2 regions of the Janthinobacterium sp. BJB304 genome follow, and region 2 is predicted to be linked to the other one. Evidence: predicted binding sites of a transcription regulator. Region 2 holds the regulator's gene; the other holds the start of a gene.
The links. Region 2 encodes sigma-54, which starts transcription at its own class of promoters, with help from an activator protein. Its sites were predicted from a motif close to TGGCANGNAANCTGCTTT; they were not measured.
Positions count from the first base shown of each region.

Region 1: the regulator sigma-54 is predicted to act here: its motif matches at 5,360-5,377, upstream of adh (aldehyde dehydrogenase).

Region 1 is NZ_PDZN01000039.1:5,990-21,391, forward strand. It holds gene rtcA (RNA 3'-terminal phosphate cyclase) at 1-294, shown strand, start outside; gene pedF (cytochrome c-550 PedF) at 425-910, shown strand; gene CSQ95_RS28365 (ABC transporter substrate-binding protein) at 936-1,769, shown strand; gene CSQ95_RS28370 (TonB-dependent receptor) at 1,827-3,965, opposite strand; gene CSQ95_RS28375 (beta-propeller fold lactonase family protein) at 4,170-5,126, shown strand; gene adh (aldehyde dehydrogenase) at 5,463-6,983, shown strand; gene CSQ95_RS28385 (DUF779 domain-containing protein) at 7,039-7,428, shown strand; gene CSQ95_RS28390 (PQQ-dependent methanol/ethanol family dehydrogenase) at 7,478-9,214, shown strand; gene CSQ95_RS28395 (porin) at 9,502-10,662, shown strand; gene CSQ95_RS28400 (4Fe-4S binding protein) at 10,720-12,822, shown strand; gene CSQ95_RS28405 (FAD:protein FMN transferase) at 12,812-13,822, shown strand; gene CSQ95_RS28410 (sigma-54-dependent Fis family transcriptional regulator) at 13,824-15,402, opposite strand, start outside.
Region 2 is NZ_PDZN01000006.1:110,465-125,866, forward strand. It holds gene CSQ95_RS09145 (gamma-butyrobetaine hydroxylase-like domain-containing protein) at 45-497, opposite strand; gene CSQ95_RS09150 (HIT family protein) at 507-959, opposite strand; gene CSQ95_RS09155 (DUF3683 domain-containing protein) at 956-4,996, opposite strand; gene CSQ95_RS09160 (YqaA family protein) at 5,266-5,757, opposite strand; gene ilvA (threonine ammonia-lyase, biosynthetic) at 5,959-7,497, shown strand; gene queF (NADPH-dependent 7-cyano-7-deazaguanine reductase QueF) at 7,610-8,452, shown strand; gene CSQ95_RS09175 (PTS sugar transporter subunit IIA) at 8,796-9,278, shown strand; gene hprK (HPr(Ser) kinase/phosphatase) at 9,315-10,250, shown strand; gene rapZ (RNase adapter RapZ) at 10,403-11,266, shown strand; gene CSQ95_RS09190 (enoyl-CoA hydratase/isomerase family protein) at 11,267-12,352, opposite strand; gene hpf (ribosome hibernation-promoting factor, HPF/YfiA family) at 12,489-12,848, opposite strand; gene CSQ95_RS09200 (RNA polymerase factor sigma-54) at 12,918-14,396, opposite strand; gene lptB (LPS export ABC transporter ATP-binding protein) at 14,401-15,156, opposite strand; gene lptA (lipopolysaccharide transport periplasmic protein LptA) at 15,156-15,402, opposite strand, start outside.

The DNA of each region.
Region 1 (15,402 bases), on a different contig from region 2:
CACGTCACGGAAGTATTTACGTCGTTCGGCGAAAAGCACTTGCTGGCCGAATCCGTGGCCAAGCGCCTGTTGAACGAGGTGCGCGCCTATCTCAAGACGGACGCGGCCGTGGGCGAGCACCTGGCGGACCAGCTCTTGCTGCCGATGGCGCTGGCCGGCGGCGGTAGCTTCAGTTGCAACAAGGTGTCGCAGCATGCGTTGACGAATGCGGACGTGATTGCCCGCTTCTTGCCCGTGCGTATCACTTTCGAGCAGCAGGCGCAGGGCAGCATCTGCACGGTGGCCGCCGCCTGACGCGCGCGGTGACACAATCGCTGTTGCAGCTGTTCCAAATTGATACATGGGCGGCCCGATGTGGGGCATATACGCATGGCATGGCATTTGCTCTTCTTGGATATTCACTAAAAAAACCAAGGAGACCAGCATGACCTATTCCATCCGTACTCTGCTCGGCGTGGCCGCCGCCGGCGCCGTTGCCCTCACCTCCCTGCTGACCTTGCCGCATGCCTATGCGCACGGCAATGTCACGCCGCAAGGCGTCGACACCACGGGCTTGCCCAAGGTGGGCGACAAGTGGCTTGAGCAAAACCCGTATCGCGGCAACAAGCTGGCCCTGACGGTGGGCACCTCGGCCTATAACCAGAATTGCGCGCGCTGCCACGGCATCGAAGCCATTTCGGGCGGCATCGCGCCGGACTTGCGCCAACTGGACCGCGATTGCTTCGGTATCAAGAATGAGACAAAGAAACAGGCGTGCTACAAGGAAACGGATAATTATTTCCTGGCGACCATCCGTCACGGTAAAGTGCGTAATGGTGCCGTGTACATGCCGCCGTTCGAGGGCGTATTCAACCAGGAAGCGATGTGGGCCATCAAGACCTACCTGGAAACCCGCCGCGAGTCTAATTAGGTCGAACTGATAACGAAGGAGTTCCATGCGTTCATTTCAACTCCGTGGCGCGCGCGCGATGCTCTCGCTCGCTTGCATGGCGCTGTGCGCGGCCGCGCCGGCGCGCGCCGATTGGCAGAAAGTGCAGCAGTCGGGCAGCCTGAAGGTGGCTGTGTATAACGAGCTCGCGCCGTTTTCCGACAAGGGCGCGGGCATCGATATCGACATCGCCGAAGCGCTGGCGAAAAAGCTGGGTTTAAAACTGAGCTTGCTGCCCTTTCCCGCCGGCGAAAACCTCAACGACGATTTGCGCAATATGGTGTGGAAGGGGCATTACCTCGGCTATGGTCCCGCCGACGTGATGCTGCACGTGCCGGTCGACAAGAAATTGATGGCGGACAACGACAAGGTCGAGATATTCGCCCCGTATTACGTGGAAACCGTGCGCCTGGCCCGCAGCGCGCAAGCCGTGCCGCAATTCGATGGGGTCGCTTCGCTGGCGGGCAAGCGTATCGGCGTGGAAAAGGTCTCGATCGCGGCCATGCTGATGTTGGGCGAAGACAATGGCAGATATCGCGACGATGTGCGCATCTTCGATACGGCCGCCGAAGCCTTGCAGCAATTGCAGGCTGGCCAGCTCGACGCCGTGTTGGCGAACCGATCGGAAATCGAGTCGGTGCTGAAAAGCGATCCTGCTTTCCCCTTGAGCGAAGTGGCGTTCGCCCGCTTGCCGCGTGCCGGCTGGGCCGTGGGCCTGGCCGTCAGCAAGCAACAGCTCGACGTGGCCAAGTTACTGCAGGGGGCCATGAACGAGATGGCGGCCAGCGGTGAATTGAAAGCCATCTTCGAGAAGCATGGCGTGAAGGAAGCGCGGCCCTGAAGTAGCTTGCTTGAGTTGAAAAGCCCGCGCATCGGAAGAGGCGCGGGCTTTTTCTTTTTAGAAATTATATTGGGCGCTCACACCTAACAACCAGTTACGGCCTGGCGCCGCTTCATAGTAGCGCTTGTTGCTGTCGCCGACGATGACGGAGCCCACGTAGGTCTTGTCGAAAAGATTATTCAGGCGGGCAAACTCCTTGAAGCGCCAATTCCCTACGTTTTGCTTGGCGTTGAAGCGGGCATTGAACACCGTGTAGCCGGGTGCCGGCTTTTCGATGTTGCTGTCTTCCGCGTAGACCTGGTTGCTGGCCACGCTTTCCAGTGCCGCGCCGAAACGGTCGAGCGTGTCTTTCCAGGCCAGTTCCGCGAACAGGTTGGCGCTGGGCACGCCCGGTAAACGGCTGCCTTCGCGCACGCTGCCGAAGGCCTGGTCATACACGGCGTGCAGGCTGGTCAGCGCCACTTTTGTCGTGAAACCATACGGCAAGTTGGAGTCGAGCGACACTTCCATGCCTTGGCGTAAGGTCTTGCCCGCATTGCGGTAGCTGGTGCGCCCGCCGCTGGAACTGTCGACGACCAGTTCATCGTTGGTCTTGATCTGGAACACGGCCGCGTTCACATGCGTGTTGTTGGCGATCCTGGCCTTGACGCCCGCTTCCAGGTTGGTGCTGGTGGCCGGTTTCAGCTGGTAATTGAAGCCGCCGCCCGTGCCCGAGTAAAACAGTTCGTTCAGGGTGGGTGCTTCGAAACCGCGCGCGGCGCTGGCGTACACGTTGACGTTGGGCGTCAGTTTATACAGCAGGCCCAGCACGGGTGTCGTGTGGCTGAACTCCAGGCTGCCGCTGTCGTTGCCATTGCCGAGGAAGCGGTCGTTGACCGACACTTTCATTTTGCTGTAGCGCACACCTGCGCTGAGCAGCCATGGCCCGCTTTGCCATTCCGTCTGGATATACGGATCGAGGCTGGAGACGACATCTTGCTCGTCGCGGCGCAGCTTGCCTTTCACGCCAAACGTGTTGCCGATGTAATTTTCATAGCCGGTGCGGTCATCGCTGGAGCGGCCATAGTCGATGCCGATGGTGGTGCTCAGCTTGCCGCCTGCCAACTGGCTGACGTGCAGCCAGTTGGTATCGATGCCGTAGAACTCACGCTGGAAGTCGACCACGCCGCCCGAATGGCTGGCCGGTGCCTGGAAACCCTTGGTGAATGCCTGGTACTGGATCACGTCGCGGTTGCCGCCGTAGGCCGTCACGTGCAGGCGGTCTTCGCCAAACGATTGTTCATAGGTGGCGCCGATTTGCTGGTGGTCGATGCTCTTGCGCGTGTTGTAGCGTTCGGCCAGGGTGCGTTTCGGGTTTTGCGTGTCGCTCGCATCGATTTCGCCGGCGCGCGGATCGCGGGAAAACGTGGCCCAGGTGGCGCCCAGAGGATCTTGCGTATTGCCCTGGTGCAGGCTGTTGGCGACGATGGTCAGCTTGCTGTCCGCATTGGGTTTGACGGTAATCTTGCCGAACGCCTGTTCGCGCGTGGCGGCGCTGTGGTCTCGAAAGCCATCCGTGCGGAAGCGCGAACCGTCGAGCACGTAGCCGATGCCGCCTGCCTGGCCCTGCGCCGACAGGTCCACCTTGCTGGTGCCGAAGCTGCCGCCCGTCACGTTCAGTTCGACGGAGGGGGGATTTTTCCCATCCTTGGAAAACAGCTGGATCACGCCGCCCGAATGGTTGCCATAGATGGCAGAAAACGGCCCGCGCAGCACTTCGATGCGCTCGGCTGTATCGAGGTTGAAGGTGGCGGCCTGGCCTTGCCCGTCGGGCATGCTGGCGGGAATGCCGTCGCTGATCAGCTTGACGCCGCGCACGCCGAAGGCCGAACGGGCGCCGAAGCCGCGCGACGAGATTTGCAAGTCTTGCGCGTAGTTTTGGCGGTTTTGTACGACCAGACCCGGCACGGCGGCCAGCGCTTCCGAGGCATTGACGCGGATTTGGCCCTCCTGGATGCGGGCGCTGTCGACGATGTCGATGGACGCGGGCACTTCCTGGCTGGGGTGGGCGATGCGGCTGCCGCTGATGACCACCGTATCCATGAGTTGCCCGGCGGCCAAGTCAGCCGCCTCGGCGGCAAAGACGTGGGGGGCCAGGGTGGCGCTGCCGGCGACAAACAGGCTGGCGATGGTGTTCAGGCGGAAACGATGCTGCATGCGGATTCTCCAATGTGAATAAAAGCCTGCTTGAGCGCGTGAGCGGCGCAGGTCTGCATAGTTGTATCAAGCAATATGCCTGCCATGTCTCCATTGGTGGGCGGAAATTATACGCGTGTCAGTGGCACGGCGTTTGCATGCAGCAATTATCAGATGCGCCGCTACCGCGCGCTTTTCCTGTGTTTTGCCATTGAAAAGGTGATTATGCCCAACTTCTTCCCGCGCTTGCGCCAGGTGTGCTGGCTGTTGCCGGCGCTTGCCAGCACCGCCCTCCAGGCCGCTCCTTTTGCCTATGTCCCCAATGAAAAATCGGGCACCGTGAGCGTGATCGACACGGCGACCGACCAGGTCGTGCGCCAGATCGCCGCAGGCAAGCGTCCGCGCGGCATCGCCGCCGACCCGACCGGACGGCAATTGTTTGTCGCGGACGCGGCCAGCAGCGCCTTGCTGCTGATCGATAACGAAGCTGGCGCACCAGTGCGCACGGTGGCGCTGGGCAAGTCGCCGGAGGGTGTCAGCGCCTCGTACGACGGCAGTCACGTGGCCGTGGCCGTCGAGGAAAACAATAGCGTGGCCTTGCTCGATGGCCAGGCGGGCGTCTTGCTGGCCGATATCAAGGTGCAGGGACGCAACCCGGAACATGCCGTCTTCAGCCCCGATGGGCGCTGGCTGCTGGTCAGTGCGGAAGAGGCCGAGCAAGTCGATGTCATTGATGTGGCGCAACGCCGCCAGGTCGCGTCCATCGCCGTGGGCTTGCGTCCGCGCGGCATCGGTTTCAGTCCGGATTCGGGCCTTGCCTACGTGGCGTGCGAACTGGTCAATGCTGTCTACGTGATCGATATGACGGCGCGCAAGGCGATTGCCACCATTCCTGCAGGCAAGAATGCCAACGGCATCGCGGTCCATCCCGGCGGCAAGCAAGTGTATGTCTCGAACGGCATCGACGGTACGGTGATGGTGATCGATACGGCCAGCAAGCAGGTGACGGCCACCATTCCCGTCGGCAAGCGCCCGTGGAACATGGCCATCACGCCCGATGGCGCCAAGCTGTACGTGGCCAATGGCCGCTCGAACAGCGTCTCCGTCATCGATACGGCCAGCGCGCGCAAGGTGGCCGATATCGCCGTCGGCGAATTGCCATGGGGCGTGGTGATTCGGTAGCGTTACAGGAACAGGTGTTCCAGTCTGGTACACCTGTTCCATTGTGCAGCGGCGACGGGCCGCAGCCGCAGGGCTGGCCCGGATTGGAACAGGATGCCTTCACCTTGTTCAAAACGCAAACAGGCCCGCTCCCGCGGCTCAAGCCCGGGCATGCGCCGAAAAGCGCACCGGCATTGACGCCGCGCCCTTGCAACAAGGGCAAAAGCGGCTAAGTTTGTAGTGGGATGGCGAGCTGGCACGGCATTTGCGGAAGACTCCGTGTACTCACCCCATCTGTACCAGGACGTTTGATTTTAATTAAGTAATTCCATTCTAATTAACCCGATAGAGGACGACATGAATCTCGCAGACATCAGCAAACTGGGCGTAGCCAATCCCTTCAAACAACGCTATGACAATTACATCGGCGGCAAATTCGTTGCACCAGTAAAAGGTGAATACTTTCCTAACATTACGCCGATCACGGGCTTGCCGTTTTGCGAAATCGCCCGTTCCACGACGGAAGACGTCGAGCTGGCGCTGGATGCCGCGCATGCCGCCAAGGAGGCCTGGGGCAAGACTTCGCCCGCCGAGCGCGCCAACATCCTGAACCGCATCGCCGACCGCATCGAACAGAACCTGAGCTTGATCGCCACTGCGGAAACGATCGATAACGGCAAGCCGATCCGCGAAACGATGAATGCCGACATTCCGCTGGCCATCGACCATTTCCGTTACTTCGCCGGCTGCATCCGCGCGCAGGAAGGTTCCGTCGCGCAAATCGATGCGGAAACCTATGCCTACCACTACCACGAGCCGCTGGGTGTCGTGGGCCAGATCATTCCGTGGAATTTCCCGATTCTGATGGCCGTGTGGAAACTGGCGCCAGCGCTGGCCGCCGGCAATTGCGTCGTCCTGAAACCGGCCGAGCAGACCCCCGCTTCCATCATGGTGTTGATCGAGCTGATCGGCGACCTGCTGCCACCGGGCGTGCTGAACATCATCAACGGTTTCGGCCTGGAAGCGGGCAAGCCGCTGGCGTCGAGCAAGCGCATCGCCAAGATCGCCTTCACGGGCGAAACGGGCACGGGCCGCCTGATCATGGGCTACGCCGCGCAAAACCTGATTCCCGTCACCCTGGAGCTGGGCGGCAAATCGCCGAACATCTTCTTTGAAGACGTGATGGATGCTGACGACGAGTATTTCGACAAATGCCTGGAAGGCTTTGCGATGTTTGCGCTGAATCAAGGTGAGGTGTGCACCTGCCCATCGCGCGTGCTGATTCAGGAGTCGATCTACGAAAAATTCATTGAACGGGCCCTGAAGCGCGTGGCCGCCATCAAGCAAGGCAATCCGCTTGATTCTTCCACCATGATCGGCGCCCAAGCGTCGCAGGAGCAGCTGGAAAAAATCCTGTCCTACCTCGACATCGGCCGCCAGGAAGGCGCCGAAGTGCTGGCTGGCGGCGAGCGCAACACGCAGGCGGGCGACCTGGAAGGCGGCTATTACGTGCGTCCGACCGTGTTCAAGGGGCACAACAAGATGCGCATCTTCCAGGAAGAAATCTTCGGGCCGGTCGTGTCCGTGACCACCTTCAAGGACGAGGCCGACGCGCTGGCCATTGCCAACGATACCTTGTACGGCCTGGGCGCCGGCCTGTGGACGCGCGACGGTTCGCGCGCCTTCCGCATGGGCCGCGCCATCCAGGCGGGCCGCGTGTGGACCAATTGCTACCACCTGTATCCAGCCCACGCCGCTTTCGGCGGCTACAAGCAATCGGGCATCGGCCGCGAAAACCACAAGATGATGCTTGACCACTACCAGCAAACGAAGAACTTGCTGGTGAGCTATAGCCCGAAAGCGCTGGGCTTCTTCTAAACCGGCAACAGGCGCCGCGCCCGTAGTCCAGGCGCGGCGCGCAGAAAGGGATGCCATGAGTGCAGCAATTGCCAGGGTGGTCGCCACCGATGCGGCGCTGGAAATGATGGACAAGTTGCGCGAACGTCACGGCCCGCTGATGTTTTTCCAGTCGGGCGGCTGCTGCGACGGCAGTGCGCCCATGTGCTATGCGCTGGGCGAGTTCGATGTCAGCGATACCGACATCTATCTCGGCAATTTGAATGGCACACCGTTCTACATGGGACTCGAGCAATTCGAGTACTGGGAGCATACCCAGTTGATTATCGATGTGGTCGATGGCAATGGCGGCATGTTTTCACTCGACAACGGCACAGGCAAGCGCTTCTTGACGCGCTCGCGCCTGTTCACCGATGAAGAGTGCGTCTTGTTGCATGCGCAGCCGCACGACCACGGCAGCACCTGATACATACACATACTAATAACAGAGGGAGATGATTGTGCAGAAAAAAATCATGGGGATACTCATCGGTTTGGGCTTGGCATCGCTGGCCCAGGCGGCCGACGTGGGCAATGTTACCAATGCCATGCTCGACAGCACGGCAAAGAATCCGTCCAGCGTGCTGTCGTTCGGCATGGGCACGCAGGGCCAGCGCTATTCGCCGTTGACGCAGATCAATGACAAGACAGTGGCCAAGCTGGTGCCGGCCTGGTCGTTCTCGTTCGGCGGCGAAAAACAGCGGGGTCAGGAATCGCAGCCCTTGATTCATAACGGCAAGATGTTCGTCACGGCATCGTATTCGCGTATCTTTGCCGTTGACCTGAAAACGGGCGCCAAGCTGTGGAAGTATGAGCATCGCTTGCCGGACGGCATCATGCCCTGCTGCGACGTGGTCAACCGCGGCGCCGCCCTGTACGGCAACCTGGTGATTTTCGGCACGCTGGACGCTTATCTCGTTGCGCTGGATCAAAACACGGGCAAGATCGTCTGGAAGGAGAAAGTTGACGATTACGCGGCCGGCTACTCGATGACGGCGGCGCCACTGATCGCCGAGGGCTTGCTGCTGACGGGTGTGTCGGGCGGCGAATTCGGCATCGTCGGCCGGGTAGAGGCGCGCAACCCCATGACGGGCGACCTCGTGTGGAGCCGTCCGACGGTGGAAGGCCATATGGGCCACCGCTACGACAAGGATGGCAAGGCCATCGATAACGGCGTGTCCGGTACCGTGAACAAGACCTGGCCGGGCGACCTGTGGAAAACGGGCGGCGCCTCGACGTGGATGGGCGGCACCTACGATCCGCAGACCAAGCTCGCTTACTTTGGCACGGGCAACCCGGCGCCGTGGAACAGCCACTTGCGCCCCGGCGACAATCTGTACTCGTCGTCCACCGTGGCGCTGGACGTGAAAACGGGGCAGATCAAGTGGGCGTATCAGAATACGCCGAACGATGCCTGGGATTTCGACGGCGCCAACGAGTTCGTCACCTTCGACATGGATGGCAAGCGCTACGGCGGCAAGGCCGACCGCAACGGTTTCTTCTACGTCATCGATGCGGCCAACGGCAAGCTGCAGAATGCCTTTCCGTTCGTGAAGAAAATCACCTGGGCCAGCAGCATCGACCTGAAGACGGGACGGCCGAACTACATCGCCGCCGGCCGCCCTGGCGACCCGACCAAGGGAGAGGAAGGCAAGAAGGGCACGACCGTGTTTGCCGCGCCCGCTTTCCTCGGGGCAAAAAACCAGATGCCGATGGCGTACTCGCCGCAAACCAAGCTGTTCTACGTTCCCGCGAACGAATGGGGCATGGATATCTGGAACGAGCCGATCAGCTACAAGAAGGGCGGCGCCTTCCTCGGCGCCGGCTTCACCATCAAGCCCTTGTTTGACGACTACATCGGCGCCATGCGCGCCATCGATCCGAAGACGGGCAAGATCGTCTGGGAAATCAAGAACAACGCGCCGCTGTGGGGCGGCGTGATGAGCACGGCCGGTAATCTGGTGTTCTACGGCACGCCGGAAGGCTTCCTGAAAGCCGTCGATGCGAAGACGGGCAAGGAGCTGTGGAAATTCCAGACGGGTTCCGGCGTCGTGGCGCCGCCCGTCACCTGGCAGGACGGCGACACGCAATACGTGGCCGTCGTCTCCGGCTGGGGCGGCGCCGTGCCCCTGTGGGGCGGCGAGGTGGCGAAGAAGGTCAACTTCCTGGAACAGGGCGGTTCCGTGTGGGTCTTCAAGCTGGCGTCGAAGTAACGGGGTGAAGCGCCCGGGCCACACGGATGGGTGTCTCCCTGTCCGCCGGGTGCTTTCTTTTTGCTGACGGCCCAGGCCGTCAGTTTTTTGTTTACGCAGGCGTTCGATCAATGTGCCGGCGGTCAAAAAAGGAACACCGTGCGGGGCGATTGATCCGCTGCTGCACACGTCAAACACGTCATTTCTCTTTCTCCCTGTGAGCCGTGCTGGGCACGCTTATTGCCAAAGCTTGAGGTACATCAATCACTGATGTGCACACTAAAAACAGAGAAGAAAGAGGAGACGCAATGAACACATTGAGCAAGCTGGGGAGCGTGGGTGTCATGACAATCGCAGCGGTGGGGCAGGCGCAAGCCGTCGACATCAAGGCGGGCGACTGGACCGTGTCGGTGGGCGGCATCGTCAACGCCTATTACACGCAAGTGTCGTGTTCGGGCGATGCCGTGGGCGGGCTGGCGCTGGGCGGCCAGGCGCTCGGTTGCGGCGGCGAAAAGGACCGCACCACCATCGGCAACGGCTTGCTGCCGAATGGCTTGATTACCTCGGCTTCGTCGCGCCTGGGCGAGTACGACGTGAAAGCCTTGATCGGTATCTACAACTCGACGGCCACGGACAGCGCCATCAGCCAGAACAGTGTGGTCGACGTGCGTCAGGCCTTCTTTACGTTCGGCAATGAACAGATGGGCACCTTCAAGCTGGGCCGCGACTACGGCATCTTCGGCGCGAATGCGATCCTGTCCGATATGACCTTGTTGGGCTCGGGCGCACCGGTGCAGGCGACACAGCGGGGCCGGGTGACCCTGGGCCATATCGGCGCCGGCTATACCTATCTGGGCAACTATGGCCAGATCATGTACAGCACGCCGAAGTCCAGCGGTTTTGGCGCCGATGTGGCGCTGGTCAGCCCCGTTTCCGATACGCCCATCGTGGCAGGCTCGACATATTCTTCGAAGTCCAGCCCGCAAGTGCAGGCGCAGCTGACATATGCGCAGGAGGGCTTGAAAGCCTGGCTCGGCGTGAAGTCGCAAAAATTCACGTCGAAAACGCCTGGCGTCGATGACCTGACCATGCGCGGTGTGGAAGTGGGCGGCTCGTACCAGATGGGACCGGCTGGCGTGCTGCTCAATTTCCAGGGCGGCAAGGGATTGGGCATTCTCTCCGATGCGGATCAGGGCGATACCAAGTCGAAGAACTGGCTGCTGCAAGGCACGTATAAAACGACGGACAAGCTGAAGCTGGGCTTGTCCTACGGCATCAGCAAGAACGACGACAATACGGCCGGCACGGGCGGTTTGAAGTCGAACGCCAACTTGACCCTCGGTGCGTATTACTCGCTCAACAGTGCGATCACCCTCGTGGGCGAGCTGGGCCAGACGCGCTCGAAAGGCTTTACGGGCGGCGAAGCGAAGATGAATGGCGTGTCCCTGGGCGGCATTATTTTCTTCTAACCAATGAATGCGGCGCCGGAAGCTGCGGCGCCGCACGGAGTGCAATGCATGCGGATAATGCGGTTATTCATCGGATGCTGGCTATTCCTGTTTATCCTGGGACAGGCGTGGGCCGGCGTACTCACCAAGGCCGAGCTGGCGCGGCGCTTCCCTGCACCGCTCGTCGTCGGCGACAAGGAAGCCGACTTGCCCGTCTGGCCCCTGTTCAAGCAAAACGCCACGGCAACGGAACTGGTCGGCTATGTCTTCGAGTCGGTGGACCTGGCGCCGATTCCCGGCTTTTCCGGCGTTCCCGTCAATTTATTGATCGCCATCAATCCGCAGGGTAGTTTTCTCGACGTGGCCGTGCTGTCGCAGCACGAACCCGTGTTTCTCGATGGCCTAGGTGAAGCGCCGCTGTTCCAGTTCGTCAAACAGTACCAGGGCCTGTCGTTGAAACAGAATATCGCCATCGATGCCAGGAAGAAGCGCGCCGCCGATGCCACGCACGCTGATATCGACGGCGTGTCGAAGGCGACGGCTTCCGTGCGCATCATCAACCAGAGCGTGCTGGCGTCCGCCTTGAAAGTGTCGCGCAAGAAACTCGGCTTTGCGCAGGGGCGCGATCCGGACCAGATCGCCCGCATCCGCATGGACGTGTTCGAGAAACTCAGCGTGGCAAAGATGCTTGAGCAGGGCTTGATCCAGCATGTGCGCCTGAGCAACAAGGATGTGGAGAGCCTGTTTGCCGGCAGTCCCGGCGCGGGACTTGATGCGGAAGCGACGCGCGCGCCGGACGGCCTGTTCATCGACCTGTATCTGGCCTATGTCTCCGTGCCCACGGTGGGACGCAATCTGTTGACGGAACGCAGCTGGAACAAGCTGCGCAACCGGCTCGACGAGGGCGACCACGCCATCCTCGTCATGTCGCGCGGGCGCTACAGCGTGCTGGGCGACGATTTCGTCCGCGGCACCGTGCCGGACCGGTTGTTGCTGAAGCAGGATGGCTTGCCCATCGACATGCGCGACCTGGACTTGGAATTGAGCTTGTCGGAGGCGGGACCGTTACCGACTGAAAATATCGCCGTATTGCGCGTCATCAGCCAGGCGGGACTCGATGCGGCCAGCCCGCTGGCGTTCACCATGACCATCACGCGCAGCAAGGGCATCGTGTATCCGGAGCGTATCGTGCGCAACGTCGATTTCAGCTACCGCCTGCCTGCCGATTTTTATAGCGCGCCGCAAGGCGACGATGCCGGCTGGCGCGGCACGTGGAAGGCGCGCCGGGCTGAACTGTTGATCTTGCTGGCCGGGCTGGCGCTGCTGGCCGGCGCACTGGCATGGCAGAAACGCCTGGTGCGCGATGGACGGCAATTTGCCTGGTTCCGCCGCCTGTTCCTGTTGTTTACCATCGCCTTCATCGGCTATTACGCCCAGGGGCAATTGTCGATTGTCAACATCACGGGTGTCATCCAGGCGCTGCTGGCGGGGCGCAGCCTGGGCTTCTTCCTGTTCGACCCGATGACGGTGATTCTCTGGGCTTTCGTTCTGCTCAGCCTGTTCATTTGGGGCCGCGGCACGTTTTGCGGCTGGCTGTGTCCATTTGGCGCCCTGCAGGAATTCACGGGCAAGCTGGGCCACTGGCTGCGCTTGCCGCAGTGGAAAATCAAGCCGCGCCTCGATGGTCGCTTGAAATGGATCAAATATGGCTTGCTGGCGGCCATTCTGGGCAGCAGCGTGTTTTCCAGCCAGATCACGGACAAGCTGGTGGAACTGGAACCGTTCAAGACGGCCATTACCCTGAACTTCGTGCGCGCGTGGCCCTTCGTTGCGTATGCCGTGGGCTTGCTGTTGCTCAGCAGTGTTTCCTACAAATTCTTTTGCCGCTACCTGTGCCCGTTTGGCGCGGCGCTGGCGCTGCTGGGACGCTTTCGCCTGTTCAACTGGATTCCGCGCCGCAAGGAATGCGGCACGCCGTGCCAGACTTGCCGCCACCGTTGCGAGCACCACGCCATCGCGCCGAGCGGAAAAGTTGATTACGGCGAGTGTTTTCAATGCATGGATTGCGTGGTGATCTATGCCAGCGATGAAAAATGCGCGCCCTTGATGCTGGAAATCAAGCGTGCCCGCACGATACCCATTGTCCGGGCCACGGCAGAGGAGAGCAGCAATGCAGCGTAGAACCTTTATATCCGCAGCGATAGGCAGCGTGGCCGGCATGGCGGGCTTGTCTTTGCCGGGCAGCATGGCGCGCGGCACAGCCACGGCGTCCGGCGTGCACCCTTATCAAGGTGCCGCGTTGGCGTTTGGCACGACGATCGCCGTCACCGTGTTGCACCACGATCAGCGCCAGGCTGAGCTGGCCATTGAAGACGCCTTGCATGCGGCCAGGAGTGTCGACCGCCTGATGAGCATTTACAGTCCCGCCAGCCAAGTCTTCCAGCTGAACCGCGACGGTCGCCTGGCCCGGCCGAATGCCCATCTGCTGACGGTGCTGGCGCAGGCGCAAGCCTTGTCGCAATGGAGCGACGGGGCGTTTGATATCACCGTGCAACCTTTATGGCGGCTGTTTCGCGCGGCGGCAGACCAGGCGAGCCTGCCTGCGGAAGCATCGCGCCGCGCCGCGCAGGCGCGGGTAGGCTGGCGGCAACTGGCGTGGGATCGCCGTGAAGTGCGTTTTCTCCAGCCTGGCATGGCGCTGACCCTGAATGGGCTGGCGCAAGGTTACGCGGCCGACATGGCGCTGGCGGCCGTGCAGGCGCGCGGCATACGGCACGCGCTGCTCGATACGGGCGAGTTCGTCGCGCGCGGGCAGCGTGCCGTGCGGCGCCCGTGGATTCTGGGCATTCAGGACCCGCGCGACGCGGAAATCCTGGCGGCCACCTTGAAAGTGGAGGGGCGCAGCGTGGCCACGTCGGGCGATTACGAATGCGCGTTCACGCCCGACTTCGCGCATCACCACATCTTCGACCCTTCGAAGGGCGATTCGCCGCGCGAACTGGCCAGCGTGACCGTGCTGGCGCCCACGGGCTTGCTGGCCGATGGCTTGTCGACGACCTTCATGGTGACGGGGGCGGCGCGTGCGCATGCGATGGCCGCGCGCATGGACGGAGTCGACCTGATGACCATCGACAAGCAGGGCCGGCGCAAGATGTCGCCGGGCTTTCCCCGTCTACTCTAGGCTATTTCAGGTGCGGCACCTTGCGATAGATCGTGTTGCGCGACACGCCCAGAGCCCGCGCCGTGGCCGAGACGTTGCCGCCGTGGGCGTCCAGCGACTTGAGGATCACGCTTTGCTCCATCTCTTCCAAATTGGCGCCGGCCGCGATCATGCGGTCCGTGCTGGCGCTGGCGGCAGTCGCTTGCGTCATCTCAATATCGTCGAGGAAATCATCGGGCATGTGGCGCAAACAGATTTCATGCTCGTCGCCGGCCATGACGATGGCCGTGCGCAACAGGTTCGTCAACTGGCGGAAATTGCCAGGCCACTTATGCTGGTGGAACAGGCGCAGGATATCGGGCGCCACCGTGTAGCGCGTGTCGGGCGCTTCCGTCGCGAGGATTTTCTTCACGACCGTGTCGAGGTCCGTGCGCTCGCGCAGGGGCGGCAGTTTCACCACCAGGCCATTCAATCGGTAATACAAATCTTCGCGAAATAAACCCTTGGCCATGCGTTCGCGCAAGTTGTGATTCGTGGCGCAAATGAGTTCCACATTGACGGTGATCGATTTGCTGCTGCCCAGCGGCGTGACCATGCGTTCCTGCAGCACGCGCAACAGCCGCGCCTGCAAGCCGAAGGGCATGTCGCCGATTTCGTCGAGAAACAGGGTGCCGCCATTGGCTTGCAGGATCTTGCCGATCGCGCCTTTCTTGCGCGCGCCCGTGAATGCTCCGTCTTCGTAGCCGAACAGTTCGGATTCGATCAGGGTTTCCGGGATGGACGCACAATTGACGGCAATAAACGGTCCCATGGCCCGTGGCGAATCGTTGTGGATGGCTTGCGCCAGCAATTCCTTGCCCGTGCCTGTTTCGCCCATGACGAGGATGGGAATATCGCGTCCCAATACCTTGTTGACCTTTTCGATCACCAGTTCCAGTTGCGGATCACCCGTGCGCAGGTAGCGCAGGCCGGACAGGCGGCGCGCCGCATTGGCCGCGTGGCTGGGCGGTGCGGGGATCGCCGCCGGCACCGCGTTGATGTCGCTGTGATCGGTGCTGGCGGTAAAGCCGTGCTGGAACACGCTATTAGACAGGCGCAACTGCGCGCGCCCATACACGCGCACGCCGCTGTGCATGCACAGATTCAGCAAACCGGGCGAGGCCGTGCGGTAATGTTCGTACAGGGCGGAAACGGGCAGGCCGAACAGGGAACTGAAGGTGTGGGATTGCAGTGCGGCAAATGACAGGCCCAGCTGGAACAAGCCATTCTTGTTGGCCGATAAGAACCGGCCGCCCGGTGTGAACGAGGCAATGCCTTCCATCAAGGTGCCGATGAATTCGGGACGCGCGTGGAAGTGCACGGTGATGGCGTCTTCGAAGGTGGCGGAAAACAGCTGATTTTCGATCATCAGTGCCGACATGCGCACGAGGGCCATCGTATGCTTGTGAAAACTGCGCTGGTCGCTGGAGACGTCCAGCACGCCGATGACATTGCCCCGGTGATCAGTGATCGGCGCCGCGGAGCACGTCAGGAAATGATTGGCAGCAAGGTAATGCTGGTCTGCATGGACCAGAGTCGGTACTTTTTCCGTGATGGCCGTG
Region 2 (15,402 bases):
AATGGGGCGGCGGCAATCCGACAAGATTACCGCATTATTTTTAATTAATGCTTATGGCCGCAGCTGGGTCCATGCACGTGGCCGCCGGAAGATTGCTTGACAGTCATGTCGGCCTTGGCGTCGCGGCCGCTGTCGCCCGGGTAGCCAGCTGCCGCCAGCTGGTCAAGGTAGGCTTGCCACAGTTTGTCCTTTTCCGCGCCCAGCTTGTACAGATAAGCCCAGGTGTACAGGCCGGAATTGTGGCCGTCGCTGAAGGTGGGCTGCACGGCGTAATTGCCGACCGGCTCCAGGCCCGTGATGCCGACCAGGCGTTTGCCTAATTGCAAGGTTTCCTGGCCCTTGCCATGGCCCTGCACTTCGGCCGAGGGCGAGTACACGCGCAGGTATTCGAACGGCAGCGCAAATGTGCTGCCATCATCGAAAGCCACGTCGAGCACGCGCGACTGGTTGTGCACGGTCAAGCCGGTCGGTTGGGGTGTTGCTGTTTTTTCGGTCATGACAATACTTTATGCGGATAAACGTTGAATGATGGCCTCACGCAAGGCCGGCAACAGGGCGCGGCGCGCCGCCAGCACCTCGGGCGCCGTCTCGCGCTGCACCACCGCCCAGCTGGGGTTCGGAAAATGCGCATCGTCGCGGTAACGCGGGATCACATGCCAGTGCACGTGCGGCGTCATGTTGCCGAAACTGGCCACGTTGACCTTTTCCGGCCCCATCACTTCGCGCACGGCCAGCTCGACTTGCCACACGACTTCCATCACGTAGTTACGCTCGCCCGGCGTCAAATCCGTCATTTCCTTCACGTGCTTGTTCCAGATCACGCGGCAAAAGCCGGGATAGGCAGGGTCGTCGACGGCCACCACGGACAGGCGTTCGCTGCGCCACAGCAAGGCCTCACAGCCCTGCTTCTTGGCAAAGCCATCGAGCAAGTTGCACAGATCGCAGGTCGAGGACGTCACACCAGCACCCGTTCGATGCCGCCGTCATTGGCGCGTTTCACGTAATCGGGCATCCAGTTCTCTCCCAGCAAGTGTTTGGCGATCTCGACGACGATGTAATCGGCCGTCGTGCCCGAATCGTCATTGTAGCGCGACAAGCCTTGCAGGCACGACGGGCAGCTGGTGAGGATTTTGACGTCGCCGGTAAAACCGTCGCCGCGCAGCTTGTCGGCGCCCTTGACCATCTCTTCTTCCTTGCGGAAACGCACTTGCGTGGAGATATCGGGACGCGTGACGGCCAAGGAACCCGATTCGCCGCAGCAACGGTCATTCTTCTCGATCTTCACGTTATCGACCGTGCTGATCAAGGAGTTGATGGTTTTGCCCGATTCCTGCAGCTTCATCGGATTGTGGCATGGCTCGTGGTACATATAGCGCGTGCCGTTCACGCCTTCCAGCTTGACATTTTTCTCCAGCAAATACTCATGGATATCCATGATGCGGCAGCCGGGGAAAATCTTTTCAAACTGGTACGTGGCCAGCTGGTCGTAGCAGGTGCCGCACGACACCAGCACCGTCTTGATGTCCAGGTAGTTGAGCGTGTTGGCCATGCGGTGGAACAGGACGCGGTTGTCCGTCATCATCTTCTCAGCCTTGTCGAACTCGCCCGCGCCCCGCTGCGGATAACCGCAGCACAGGTAGCCAGGCGGCAAGACCGTCTGCACGCCCACTTCCCACAGCATCGCCTGCGTGGCCAGGCCCACTTGCGAGAACAAACGTTCCGAACCGCAGCCGGGGAAGTAGAACACGGCTTCCGTATCGGCCGTGGTCGTCTTCGGATTGCGGATGATCGGGATGACCTTGTCGTCTTCGATGTCGAGCAGCGCGCGCGCCGATTTCTTCGGCAGGTTGCCCGGCATCTTTTTGTTGATGAAGTGGATCACCTGCGCCTTGACGGGCGGCTTGCCCGTCGATGGCGGCGGCGCCTTGGTTTGCTTCTTGGCAAATTTTTTCAGCAAATCATGGCCCAGGCGCTGCGCCTTGTAACCCCAGCCGATCATGACCTTGCGCGTGGCGTTGATGGTCACGGGATCGGTGGCGTTGAGGAACATCATCGTCGCCTTGGTGCCCGGATTAAAGCTCTTCTTGTCCATCTTGCGCAGCAAATTGCGCATGTTCATCGACACGTCGCCGAAGTCGATGTTCACCGGGCAAGGCGTCACGCATTTATGGCAGACCGTGCAGTGGTCGGCCACGTCCTCGAACTCTTCCCAATGCTTGATGGAAATGCCGCGGCGCGTCTGCTCTTCGTACAGGAAGGCTTCGATCAAGGACGAGGTCGCCAAAATCTTGTCGCGCGGCGAGTACAGCAAGTTGGCGCGCGGCACGTGGGTCGAGCACACGGGTTTGCACTTGCCGCAACGCAAGCAATCCTTGACGCTGTCGGCGATGGCGCCGATATCGCTTTGCTGCATGATCAGCGATTCGTGTCCCATCAGGCCGAACGATGGTGTATAGGCATTGCGCAAGTCGGCGCCCATGCCCGGCAGGTTCAGCAGTTTGCCCTTGTTGAAACGGCCTTCCGGATCGATGCGCTGCTTGTAGCTGCGGAAGTCGCCGATCTCTTCTTCCGTCAAAAATTCCAGCTTGGTGATGCCGATACCGTGCTCGCCGGAAATGACGCCATTGAGCGAGCGGGCCAGGATCATGATGCGGCCCACGGCTTCGTGGGCGTCCTGCAGCATTTCGTAGTTGTCCGAGTTGACGGGCAAGTTCGTGTGCACGTTGCCGTCGCCCGCATGCATGTGCAGCGCGACAAACACGCGGCTACGCAGGATGCGCGCGTGAATGGCGGTGGCCTCGTCGAGGATCAGTTTGAAAGCGGCGCCGTTGAAGATCTGGCGCAGCTGGGCGCGAATCTCTTGCTTCCAGGTAATGCGCACGGTGCGGTCCTGCACCACGTCGAACAGGGTGGCGTTCGGCTGCGTTTCCAGGCGTGCATCGAACACGGGCAGCAAGCGCTCCATGCCCAGTTCGGCCAGTTCGCCCTTCACGTCCGCCAGCGGACGGTCCAGCTGGGCCAGCAGATAGGTCCAGCGTGCCGTCACTTGCGCCAGCAACTGCTGCGCCTGCTCGGCGCGGTCGCCCAGCATTTCCGCATCGTCGACGCGGTCGTCGGACGCATCGTCGCTCTTGCCTACTGGCAAATTACCCTTGGCAAAGAATTCGCTGAGGGCCTCCGCCAGTTGCAGCTTGTTCTTGATCGACAGCTCGATATTGATGCGTTCAATACCATCCGTGTATTCGCCCATGCGATTGAGCGGGATCACGACGTCTTCATTGATTTTAAAGGCATTGGTGTGCTTGGCGATCGCCGCCGTGCGGGCACGGTCGAGCCAGAATTTCTTGCGCGCTTCGGGGCTGACCGCCACAAAACCTTCACCCACGCGGGTGTTGGCGATGCGCACCACTTCCGACGCCGCTTGCGCGACGGCGTTTTCATCGTCGCCGACGATGTCGCCAAACAGGGCCATCTTCGGCAGCACGCCCCGTTTCGACTTGGTGGCGTAGCCGACGGCGCGCAGGTAGCGCTCGTCCAGATGCTCCAGGCCCGCCAGGCGGATGCTCGTGTATTGCTCGCCTTTCGCCGGCAAGCCATCGAGGTAATCCTTGATTTCCACGATAGACGGAATCGCGTCGCGCGCCTGGCCGAAGAATTCCAGGCAGACGGTGCGGGCGAATTTCGGCATCTTGTGCAGAATCCAGCGCGCCGACGTGATCAGGCCGTCGCAGCCTTCCTTCTGGATACCCGGCAAGCCGGCGAGGAATTTGTCCGTCACGTCCTTGCCCAGACCTTCCTTGCGGAACTTGCGGCCAGGAATTTCCAGGATTTCCGTCTTGAACGGCGCGTTCGGTTTTGTCGCGTCGCGCGTGCTCGGATGACGCCATTCCAGCTGGAAGCGTGCCAGCGCGATATCGTGGATCTTGCCCAGGTTATGGTCGAGGCGCGTGACGTCGAGCCAGTCGCCGTTCGGGTCGACCATGCGCCACGAGGCCAGGTTGTCGAGCGCCGTGCCCCACAGCACGGCTTTCTTGCCGCCCGCATTCATGGCGACGTTGCCGCCGATGCAAGAGGCGTGGGCCGAGGTCGGGTCGACGGCAAACACGAAACCGGCCTTCTCCGCCGCTTCCGAGACCTTGTTCGTGATCACGCCGGCGCCCGAATTGATCGTCGCGTATTCGTGCGTCAAGCCAGGCAAGACCGTCATTTCCACGGCGCCCAGGGTGATCAGTTTTTCCGTGTTGATGACGGCCGACATCGGCGTCAGGGGAATTGCGCCGCCCGTGTAACCGGTGCCGCCGCCGCGCGGGATGATGGTCAGCCCCAGCTCGATACAGCCCTTGACCAGGCCGGCCATTTCCTCTTCCGTGTCGGGCGTGAGCACGACGAACGGGTATTCCACGCGCCAGTCGGTGGCATCCGTCACGTGCGACACGCGCGTCATGCCGTCGAAGCGCACATTGTGCTTTTCCGTGTAGCGGCCCAGCACCTTGACCGTGCGCTTGCGCAAGTCGTAGGTCTTGCGGAATTCGTCGCCGAAATCGGCCACGGCCTTGCTGGCTGCCTTGAGCAGCAGCTCGACGTTATGGCTGCGCGCCTGCGCCACTTCCGGCGTTTCGCCGCTGGCGGCCACGTCGCCGCCGGCCGCATCGATGGACAGGCGGCGCTTGTCGACTTCGGCCAGACGGTGATGCAGGGCGTCGATCAAGCCCTGGCGGCGCTTCGGGTTGTCGAGCAAGTCATCCTGCAGATAGGGGTTGCGGCGCACGACCCAGATATCGCCCAGCACCTCGTACAGCATGCGGGCCGAGCGGCCCGTCTGGCGGGCGCCGCGCAGCTCGTCGAGCAGGCGCCAGGAGTCCTCCCCCAACAGGCGTATGACGATCTCGCGATCGGAAAACGACGTGTAGTTATACGGGATTTCGCGCAGGCGGCTTGCTGCGGGACCATTCGGCGTTTCTGCCAGTAAAGCTTGGATATGTGCGGGAGCGTTCATGGAGTGTGGTGACGATGTGGACTGGACCCTAAAGACCCATTTTATCTTATTGCGCCGCACCATGCCGGAACAGCCTTAGGCAGCCTAAGGTTTAAGCACCGCACCCGTCGCCATAGCAAATACGGGAAAGCCTACTTTTACATGAATAAAAAACCAGTTTCATGGATTTTTTGACGCAAAAATGCCAAAAATCAGACTCTGCTACAAACTATCGAACTGCCCAAAAATGGGGCAAATGAGCGTTGCATCGCGCACGATTTTGTACGGTATCAGGCCAGCATTTGTCCAATCCGGTGCCATACGCCATCGGGGACGTACAGCAGCAAGCCCGTCATGGTCAGGTAGCGCGCGCATTTGCCGATGGCCATGTAGGCCACGCTGGGCCAGAACGGCAGCTTGAGCCAGCCGGCCAGGGTGCACAGGGGGTCACCCACGAGGGGCAGCCAGGCCAGCAGCATGGTCTTGGCGCCATAGCGGGCCAGCCAGCGGAACCAGCGCGTGTCGCGCTCCTTGGCGAACGCTTGCTTTGCCCGGTAGCCGAGCCAGTAGTCGACGATGCCGCCCAGGGTATTGCCCAGGGTGGCGACGCCGATGGCGGCCCAGAACAGCGCGGGATTGGCCTTGATCACGGCAAACACGGCCGGCTCCGAGCCGAGCGGCAAGAGGGTGGCGGAAATAAAGCTGATCAGAAAGACCGATGTCAGCCCGACTTCCGGTGCTGCGATCAGCTGCAGCAGCCAGGCGATTGCGGATTCGATCATGGAACACTTCGCGATGCGGTAAGGCTCTCCATTATAATGAAGAGCAGCCTGGGCGCCGCACACATCGCGCCGCCTGGCAAAGGCAGACCCGCCCGCAGTTCCACAGAGCATTATTGTCGCCAGGCTATCCGCCGCCGCGCCGCCGCTATCGACAGACACGCTCCAGACCCTTTCTGGCCCAGAATCACTTGCTTGCAGACTATGAACATCGACTACCTCAAGAAAATCCTGACCGCCCGCGTCTATGACGTCGCCACCGAAACGCCGCTGGAACTGGCCCCTGCCCTGTCGCAGCGCCTGAACAACCAGATTTACTTCAAGCGCGAAGACATGCAAAGCGTGTTCAGCTTCAAGATTCGCGGCGCCTATAACAAGATGTCCAAGCTCAGCGAAGCGGAACGCAAGCGCGGCGTGATTTGCGCCTCGGCCGGCAACCATGCCCAGGGCGTGGCCCTGTCTGCCGCCCGCATGGGTTGCCGTGCCGTCATCGTCATGCCGACCACCACGCCGTTGGTGAAGGTCGAGGCGGTCAAAGGGCGCGGCGGCGTGAACGTGGAAGTGGTGCTGCACGGCGAGTCGTACACGGATGCCTACAACCATGCGCTGACTCTGGAAAAGGAACAGAAGCTGACCTTCGTGCACCCGTTCGACGACCCGGACGTGATCGCGGGCCAGGGCACGATCGGCATGGAAATCCTGCGCCAGCACGCCGGTCCCATCCACGCCATCTTCGCGCCCATCGGCGGCGGCGGCTTGATCGCCGGCATTGCTGCCTACGTAAAACAGATTCGCCCCGACATCAAGATCATCGGCGTGCAAAGCGTCGATTCAAATGCCATGGCCCGCTCGCTGAAGGCGGGCGAGCGCGTGACCCTGAACGACGTGGGCCTGTTCGCCGACGGCACGGCCGTGCGCCTGGCCGGCGAGGAAACCTTCCGCCTGGTGCAGGCGTATGTCGATGAAATCATCACGGTCGACACGGACGCCATCTGCGCCGCCATCAAGGATGTGTTTACGGATACGCGCAGCATTCTGGAGCCGTCCGGCGCCTTGGCCATCGCGGGCGCCAAGGCCTATGTGGAACGGGCTAGCCTGACCAAGCACCCCGTCAACAATGAAACCCTGGTCACCATCGCCAGCGGCGCGAACATGAATTTCGACCGTTTGCGTTTTGTGGCGGAACGGGCCGAGCTGGGTGAATTCCGCGAAGCCGTGTTCGCCGTCACCATGCGCGAACAGCGGGGCAGCTTCAAGCGTTTCTGCTCCCTCATCGGCGCGCGCAACGTGACGGAATTTAACTACCGCATCAGCGATGAAAAAGCGGCGCACGTGTTCGTCGGCATTCAAATTGCCGACAGGCATGAATCCAGCGTGCTGGCGAAGACCTTCGAGGAACACGAATTCAAGACCCTCGACCTGACGCACGACGAGCTGGCCAAGTCGCACATCCGCCACCTGGTGGGCGGCAAAAGCCGGCTGGCGCAGGACGAGCTGCTGTACCGCTTCGAATTCCCCGAACGCCCGGGCGCACTGATGCGCTTCCTCGACAGCATGGCGCCGAACTGGAATATTTCCCTGTGCCATTACCGCAGCCAGGGCGGCGACGTGGGCCGCATCCTGATCGGCCTGCAAGTGCCGCCCGATGAAATGGGAGAATTCGCCCGCTTCCTCGATACCCTCGGTTACCGTTATTGGGATGAGAGCAGCAATCCTGTATATAAGCTGTTCCTCGGGCAATAACAGGTCAGTCGCTTCGCGATCGGAATGCATCCCACCGGGGCGCATTCCCCCGACGGGTCTGACCCCGAAATAGGCTACCATGCGTGCTTGACTGAATTCACGCCACACGACCATGACCACCACCAACGACCTCGCCGAACAATCCCCGCTGGGCAAAAGCTCCGCCTACCGCACCGATTACGCGCCGGAATTGCTGTTTCCGATTCCGCGCCAGGGCAAACGCGACGAGCTGGAACTGCACGGTACATTACCGTTTTTCGGCCTCGACATCTGGAACGCCTACGAACTGTCGTGGCTGAACCAGCGCGGCAAGCCGCAGGTGGCCATCGCCAAGGTCAGCGCGCCGGCTGATTCGCCCAACATCATCGAATCGAAATCGTTCAAGCTCTACCTGAACTCGTTCAACCAGACCAAGCTGGACAGCCCGCAAGCGCTGCTGGCCCTGCTCAAGCAGGATTTGTCGAACGGTTTTGGCGCGCCCGTGCAAGTGGAACTGACCTTGCAGGAAGATTTCGGCAAGCTCAAAATGGGCGAGTTCGATGGCGTGCTGCTCGACCGCCTGGACCTGGAAATCACGCAATACACGCCCTCGCCGCTGCTCTTGAAGGCGGCGCTCGATGAAGCGCCCGTGGAAGAAAAGCTCGTCTCGCACCTGCTCAAATCAAATTGCCTGGTGACGGGCCAGCCCGACTGGGGCAGCGTGCAGATCGCGTATGCGGGGCCGCAGATCGACCAGGAAAGCCTGTTGCGCTACCTGATCGGTTTCCGCGAACACAATGAATTCCACGAGCAATGCGTGGAGCGCATCTTTGTCGATATCTTGCGTCAGTGCAAGCCCCAAAAACTGTCCGTGTATGCGCGCTATACGCGCCGCGGCGGCCTCGACATCAATCCCTGGCGCAGCAACTTCAGCACGGGAGCGATGCCGGGCAATCTGCGCAACGCGCGCCAGTAACGCTAGGCAACACCGCGCAACACCCCAAAACCATGCCAACAGGAATGTTGGCTGTGTTTTAAAACAACGTTGCAGTAGTGCCGCAGAGCATGTCAAAGACGCTGAAAAATCGGAAAATCGGCATTCGGCGGCGGAAAAACCGGCGCGCCGCGTGTTTTTAATCAAGAAATAGCCGATACACGCCGATGTTATTTTTTTGCTAAAATGATGGTCACATTGGCTGTAGCGCCCACTGCGCCCGCAGCGGACGTATACTGTTGAGAATTGGCGTTACAGGCCGCGAAAACAGGCCTATAATTCGGCTCGCAAGCCCTCTGCGCATTGCACCATTTCATTGAGTGTCATGACTAATCTTAGCAAAATACTATCCCTCGAAAACGTCCTGCTGGACCTGGAAGTTTCCAGCAAGAAGCGCGCCTTCGAGCAAGCCGGCCTGATCTTCGAAAACAATTACGGCATCGCCCGCTCTACCGTCTCGGACAATCTGTTTGCCCGCGAACGCCTGGGCTCGACCGGTCTGGGTCATGGCGTGGCCGTGCCGCATGGCAGAGTCAAGGGCAGCAAGACCTTGAAATCGCCGCTGGGCGCCTTCGTGCGCCTGGCCGAACCGATTCCGTTCGAGTCGCCCGATGGCAAGCCCGTCAATCTGCTGTTTTTCCTGCTGATTCCCGATCACGTCACCCAGCAACATCTGGAAATCCTGTCGGAAATCGCCGAAATGTTTTCCGATGACGCCTTCCGCACGGCATTGGCCACGGATCCGGAACCGAAATCCGTGCATTCGCGCATCGTCAATTGGCAACCCAGTCTGCAAGCGGCGGGTTAAACTTCAGGTATTCCTCCACTCCTGAAGAAGACTGCCATGTTGCAAACGCCGCTGACGATACAACGCCTGTACGACGACAATCGTGAAAGTCTGCAACTGGGCTGGTTCGCCGGCTTCCCCGGCGGCGAACGCCTGATCTCGGGCGACGTCTCGTCGGCCGCCGACCAGGTAGGCCACTTGAACCTGATCCATCCGGGCCGCATCCAGGTCTTCGGTCACCAGGAAATCAACTACTATCAGCGCCTGAAGGTCAACACGCGTACCCACGTGATCGGCGAGCTGATCGCCGGCGGTCCGCCCGCGCTGATCATCGCGCAAGGGCTGGAAACGCCGCCCGACATCCTCGCCATCTGCGACGAGCAAAACATTCCCCTGTTCTCCACCCCGCTGCCGGCCGCGCAAGTGATCGACTTTCTGCGCGTCTACCTGTCGAAAAAACTGGCGCAGCGCATCATCATGCATGGCGTGTTCATGGACGTGCTGGGCGTGGGCGTGCTGATCACGGGCGATTCGGGCCTGGGCAAGAGCGAGCTGGGGCTGGAGCTGATTTCGCGCAGCCACGGCCTGGTGGCCGACGACGCCGTCGAATTCTCGCGCATCGCGCCGAACATGATCGAAGGCCGCTGCCCGCCCCTGCTGCAAAACCTGCTGGAAGTGCGGGGCCTGGGCTTGCTCGACATCAAGGCCATCTTTGGCGAAACGGCCGTGCGCCGCAAGATGCGCTTGAAACTGATCGTCCACCTGGTGCGCCGCAACGCGCTGGAAGAAGAAGTCGAGCGCCTGCCTTTCCTGTTTCCCACGGAAGACGTACTCGGTCTGCCCGTGCGCAAGGTCGTCATCCCCGTCGCCGCCGGCCGCAACATCGCCGTCCTGCTGGAAGCGGCCGTGCGCAACACGATTCTGCAGCTGCGCGGCATCGATACCTTGCAGGAGTTCATGGAACGGCAACGCCTCGCCATGAGCGGCGATTAGCAACGTAGGTCGGATTAGCGGGGCAAGGCCCCGCGTAATCCGACAGCATTGTTGGCGCGTGCAGCAAAGAAATACCACAGCCAAAATTGCAATAATTTGTAAAGATAATTGCCTCGGGAGCGCGGTGCCGGTCTTTATTGTATGATCGGGCTATGCATATCGTCCTTATCACCGGAATATCCGGCTCCGGTAAATCCGTCGCGCTCAATGTGCTGGAAGATACCGGCTACTATTGCGTCGACAACCTGCCGCCGGCCTTGCTGCCGAGCCTGGTGCAAACCTTGCTCGACGAAGGCACGCCGCAACTGGCCGTAGCCGTCGATGCGCGCAGCGCCGAATCGCTCGTCAGCTTGCCGCACAATGTCGCGCTGCTGCGTGACCAGGGACATGACGTCAAGGTCATGTTCCTGACAGCCACCACGCATTCGCTGGTGGCGCGCTTCTCGGAAACGCGGCGCAGCCATCCGCTGTCGCACGAGTTGCGCCCGAACCAGAATCCGGCCAGCCGCCGCACCCTGATCGAGTGCATCTCGGAAGAACGCGAACGCCTGTCGGCCATCGAACAGCTGGGCCATGTGATCGATACCTCGGAACTGAGCGCCAACAAATTGCGCGCATGGATCAAGGATATCGTCGCCTCAGAGCGCGCGCCGCTGACTCTGTTCTTCGAATCGTTCGCCTTCAAGCTGGGCGTGCCGCTCGATGCCGATTTCGTCTTCGACGTGCGGGCCTTGCCCAATCCGTATTACGACCTGGCCCTGCGCCCGCTCGACGGCCGCGACGCGCCCGTGATCGCTTTCCTCGACGCGCAACCGAGCGCGCTGGAGCTGCTGGCCGACATCCGCGCCTTCATCGAAAAATGGTTGCCGTCGTTCAAGTCCGACAACCGCAGCTATTTGACGGTGGCGCTGGGCTGCACGGGCGGCCAGCACCGTTCCGTGTACATGGCGGAACGGCTGGCGCAGTATTTCGGCCCCAAAGAAAGAGTCGTGCTGCGCCACCGCGAGCGCTCTTAATCAGTCGAGGTGGCGCAGCGGATGGGCTTGCGCCGGCCACACGGGGGCGAAGAAACGCGCCACCATGGCCGCGTCGACCCCGTCCAGGCTGGCAGGCTGCCAGCGCGGGGCATTGTCCTTGTCGACCACCAGCGCGCGCACGCCCTCGAGCACTTCGCCATGTTCGAAATTGTGGCGCACCACCGTGCGCTCCATGCGCAGGCAATCGGCCACGCCCAGGTGGGCGCCCCGCTGCAGCAACTCCAGGGTCACCGACATCATCAAGGGCGAGCGCAGGCGCATGGCCGCCAGCGCCTTCGCCGCGAATGCGCCGTCGTCCTGCGCCAGCGAGGCCATGATGGCGGCCACCGAACCCGCGCTGAAGTGGCGGTCCAGCGCCGCGCGCGCCGTGCCCAGGGGGGAAGCGCCCGCCTCGGCCTGGAATGGTGCCGCCAGTGCCTTGATAGCGACCGGCAAGCCTTCGCCCGGCGTGGACTCGAACAGGGCCAGCAGCGCCCCCATCTGCGCCTCGGGCAGGTAGACATCGGCCAGGCCCGTGTAGAGGGCGTCGGCCGCGTTGATCGTCAAACCCGTCAAGCCCAGGTACAGGCCCAGCTGACCCGCCAGACGGGACAAAAAGTAACTGCCGCCCACATCGGGGAACAGGCCGATATTGACTTCCGGCATGGCCATGCGCGTGCGGCCCGTGACGATGCGCAGGCGGTTGCCGGGCCCCGCTTGCGCCACGCCCATGCCGCCGCCCATCACCACCCCATCCATGACGGCGATATACGGTTTCGGATAAAAATGGATCAAATGATTTAAAGCATATTCTTCCGTAAAGAAATCTTCCAGCAAGGCGCTGCCGCCCTGTGGCGTGGCCAGGCCAGCGTCGTAAAAGAAACGGATGTCGCCGCCGGCGCACAGGGCTTTTTCGCTGCTGGAGCGGATCACCACGGCGTCCACCTGCGGATCGTCGCGCCAGGCCAGCAAGGCCGCGCTCAGGGCGCGCACCATCTCCAGCGACAGGGAATTCAAGGCTTTCGGACGGTCGAGCACGATGTGGCCCGTGCGGTGGCGGATGGAAATCTGGACGAGGTCGCTCATGGCAGGCAGGAAAGAAGTGAAAGTGCCAACATTTTAGCGCCTGCGCGGGGAACATTGCGTTCGACAGCTACGGGCGCAAAAAAGGGCGCAATGTGCGCCCTTAGTTGATCACAGCCGGTTGAAAGTCGCGGGCCGCTTAGGCGGGGGCGAATTCTTCTTCCGAACTGTCTGGCAGATGCTTGATCGCCTCTTTACCGTGCCCTTGCACTTTGGTTTTGTATTTCATCACTTGCCTATCGAGCTTGTCGATCAGGGTATCGATTGCGGCATACAGGTCGTGCGCCAGGCTTTCCACATAGACAGTTTTGCCACTCAGACGCAGGTTGACTTCGGCCTTTTGACGTTTTTCTTTCTCTTTGAGGTTATCCACGGTCAGAATCACGGCGATATCGATAACTTGATCGAAATGACGTTTCACGCGCTCCAGCTTCGTTTGTACGTATTCACGGATGGCTGGTGTCACTTCGAGATGATGTCCGCTGATGGTGAGATTCATACACACTCCTAAAGATGATCGGGTTCGTGCGGTCCATCGTATCCGGCCCGCAGAGGAACCGAAAAAAACTTACAAACACTTACGCAGGCTCACTGGCGGAATTTTTAATGCTTCCCGGTATTTGGCAACAGTACGTCGCGCAATCACCATGCCTTGTTCCCCCAGCATGTCCGCAATCTTACTGTCGGATAAAGGATTTTTAGGGTCTTCTGCTCCTGTCAGTTGCACGATCAATGCCCGTATCGCCGTCGATGACGCTTCGCCCCCCGCTTCGGTGGCGACGTGGCTACCAAAGAAATATTTCAACTCGAACATGCCGTGCGGGGTCAGCATGTACTTTTGAGTTGTTACCCGCGAGATAGTACTCTCGTGTAAACCCAGTGTATCAGCTATTTCACGGAGCACAAGGGGGCGCATGGCAACGGCTCCATGCGAGAAAAAGTTCTTTTGTCTTTCTACTATCGCCTGCGCCACGCGCAGAATCGTGTCGAAGCGCTGGCGCATATTCTTGATCAGCCACTTGGCTTCCTGCAACTGTGCACCCATGGCGCCCTCGCCCTTGCCCTGCTTGAGCAAGTTGGCGTACATGGCATTGACGCGCAGGCGCGGCATGACGTCGTTGTTCAGGGTCACTTGCCAGCCATTGCGCGCGCGCTTGACGACGACGTCGGGCACCACGTAATCGGACACGTCCGCAGCGAACACGGCGCCCGGATGCGGGTTGCACTGGCGAATTACCGTCTGCGCTTCACGCAAGTCTTCATCGTCGCAATCGAGGGCTTTTTTCAGCTTGTTGAAATCGCGCTGGGCAAACCAGGCCAGGTGCTTTTCCACGATGACGAGGGCCATGCGCCGCGTCACCATGGCGATGTGCGGCAAGCGCTTGATTTGCAGCGCCAGGCATTCGGACGCATTGCGCGCGCCCACGCCGGGCGGATCGAAACTTTGCAGCAGCGACAAGGCCGTGCGCATCTCGTCGGCATCGATTTCCAGCTCTTCCGGCAGGCGCGCCAGGATGTCGTCGAGCGACTCTTCCAGGTAGCCATTGTCGTCGAGCGCGTCGATGATCAGCTCGACCAGCGCGCGGTCGCGCAATTCGAGCACCGTCACGCGCATCTGCTCCATCAGGTGTTCGCGCAGGGTGCAGTGATGGGCCTCCAGTTGCGGGCGGGAATCTTCGTCGTCGGGCGCCTTGCCCCGGCTCGCCTCGCTCCAGTCGCTGTCGCCGCCATCCGCGGCGGCCGGGCCCTCGCCCGCCTCGCCGTCAAAGGTTTCCGCTTCGGCCGGCGCCGCGGGCGCCTCCTGGCCTGGCGGCTGGGGCGGCGCTTCGGCCGGCGCGGCCGTGGAGCTCAAGGCCCCGTCGGACAGCAGGCGCAGCGAACGGTCGAGCGGATCGTCGAGGCGCTCGAGCAAGGGATTGTCCGTCAGCAGTTGCTCGAGTTCCTGGTGCAATTCCAGAGTAGACAATTGCAACAGGCGTATCGATTGCTGCAACTGCGGCGTCAGTGCCAGGTGCTGCGAAGTGCGCAGCTGCAATGATTGTTTCATTGGCTTACATGCGGAAGTGTTCGCCCAGATAGACCCGGCGTACCGACTCGTTCGCGATGATGTCGTCGGGGCGTCCCGACGCCAGTACCGAGCCCTGGTTGATGATGTAGGCACGGTCGCAAATACCCAGCGTCTCGCGCACATTATGATCGGTGATCAGCACGCCGATATTGCGCTCCTTCAAGAAGCGCACGATGCGCTGGATCTCGATCACGGCGATCGGGTCGACGCCGGCGAACGGTTCGTCGAGCAGCACGAAACGGGGATCGGTGGCCAGGGCGCGGGCGATTTCCACGCGGCGGCGCTCGCCGCCCGACAGGGACAGCGCCTGGTTCTCGCGCAACTTTTCAATCTGCAAGTCGGCCAGCAGTTTATCCAGGCGTTCCTCGATCTCGGCCTTCTTCAAAGGACGGCCTTCGACGGTCTGGATTTCCAGCACGGCGCGGATATTGTCTTCCACCGTCAGCTTGCGGAACACGGACGCCTCCTGCGGCAGATACGACAGGCCCATCTGCGCGCGGCGGTGGATCGGCAGGCTGGAAATGTCCACGCCGCTGATGTCGATGCTGCCGCCATCCGACGGCACCAGGCCGACGATCATGTAGAACGAGGTGGTCTTGCCGGCGCCGTTCGGGCCCAGCAGCCCCACCACTTCGCCGCATTCGACTTGCAGCGAGACATCATGCACGACTTGCCGCTTTCCATAGGTTTTCTGCAGTCCGCGAACGATCAGGGTGCTGCCGCAACGGGTATTGTCCATTATTTCGTTCCTGGCACAGGTGTGGCCGGCGCTTTCTCCGCCGCGGGCGCCTTGGTCTTCGGCTGGATCACCATGCGCACGCTGCCGCCGTCGGAGGTGCTGGTGCCGCTGTCAGAATTTTCCATCTTGAATACTTCCTTGCGGCTGTCATACGAGATGAAGGCGCCATTGGCCACGTCGGTCACTTTCGTGCCTTCCAGGCGCGTCAGCTTGGCCTTGGAAAACAGTTTCACCACTTCCGTCTTG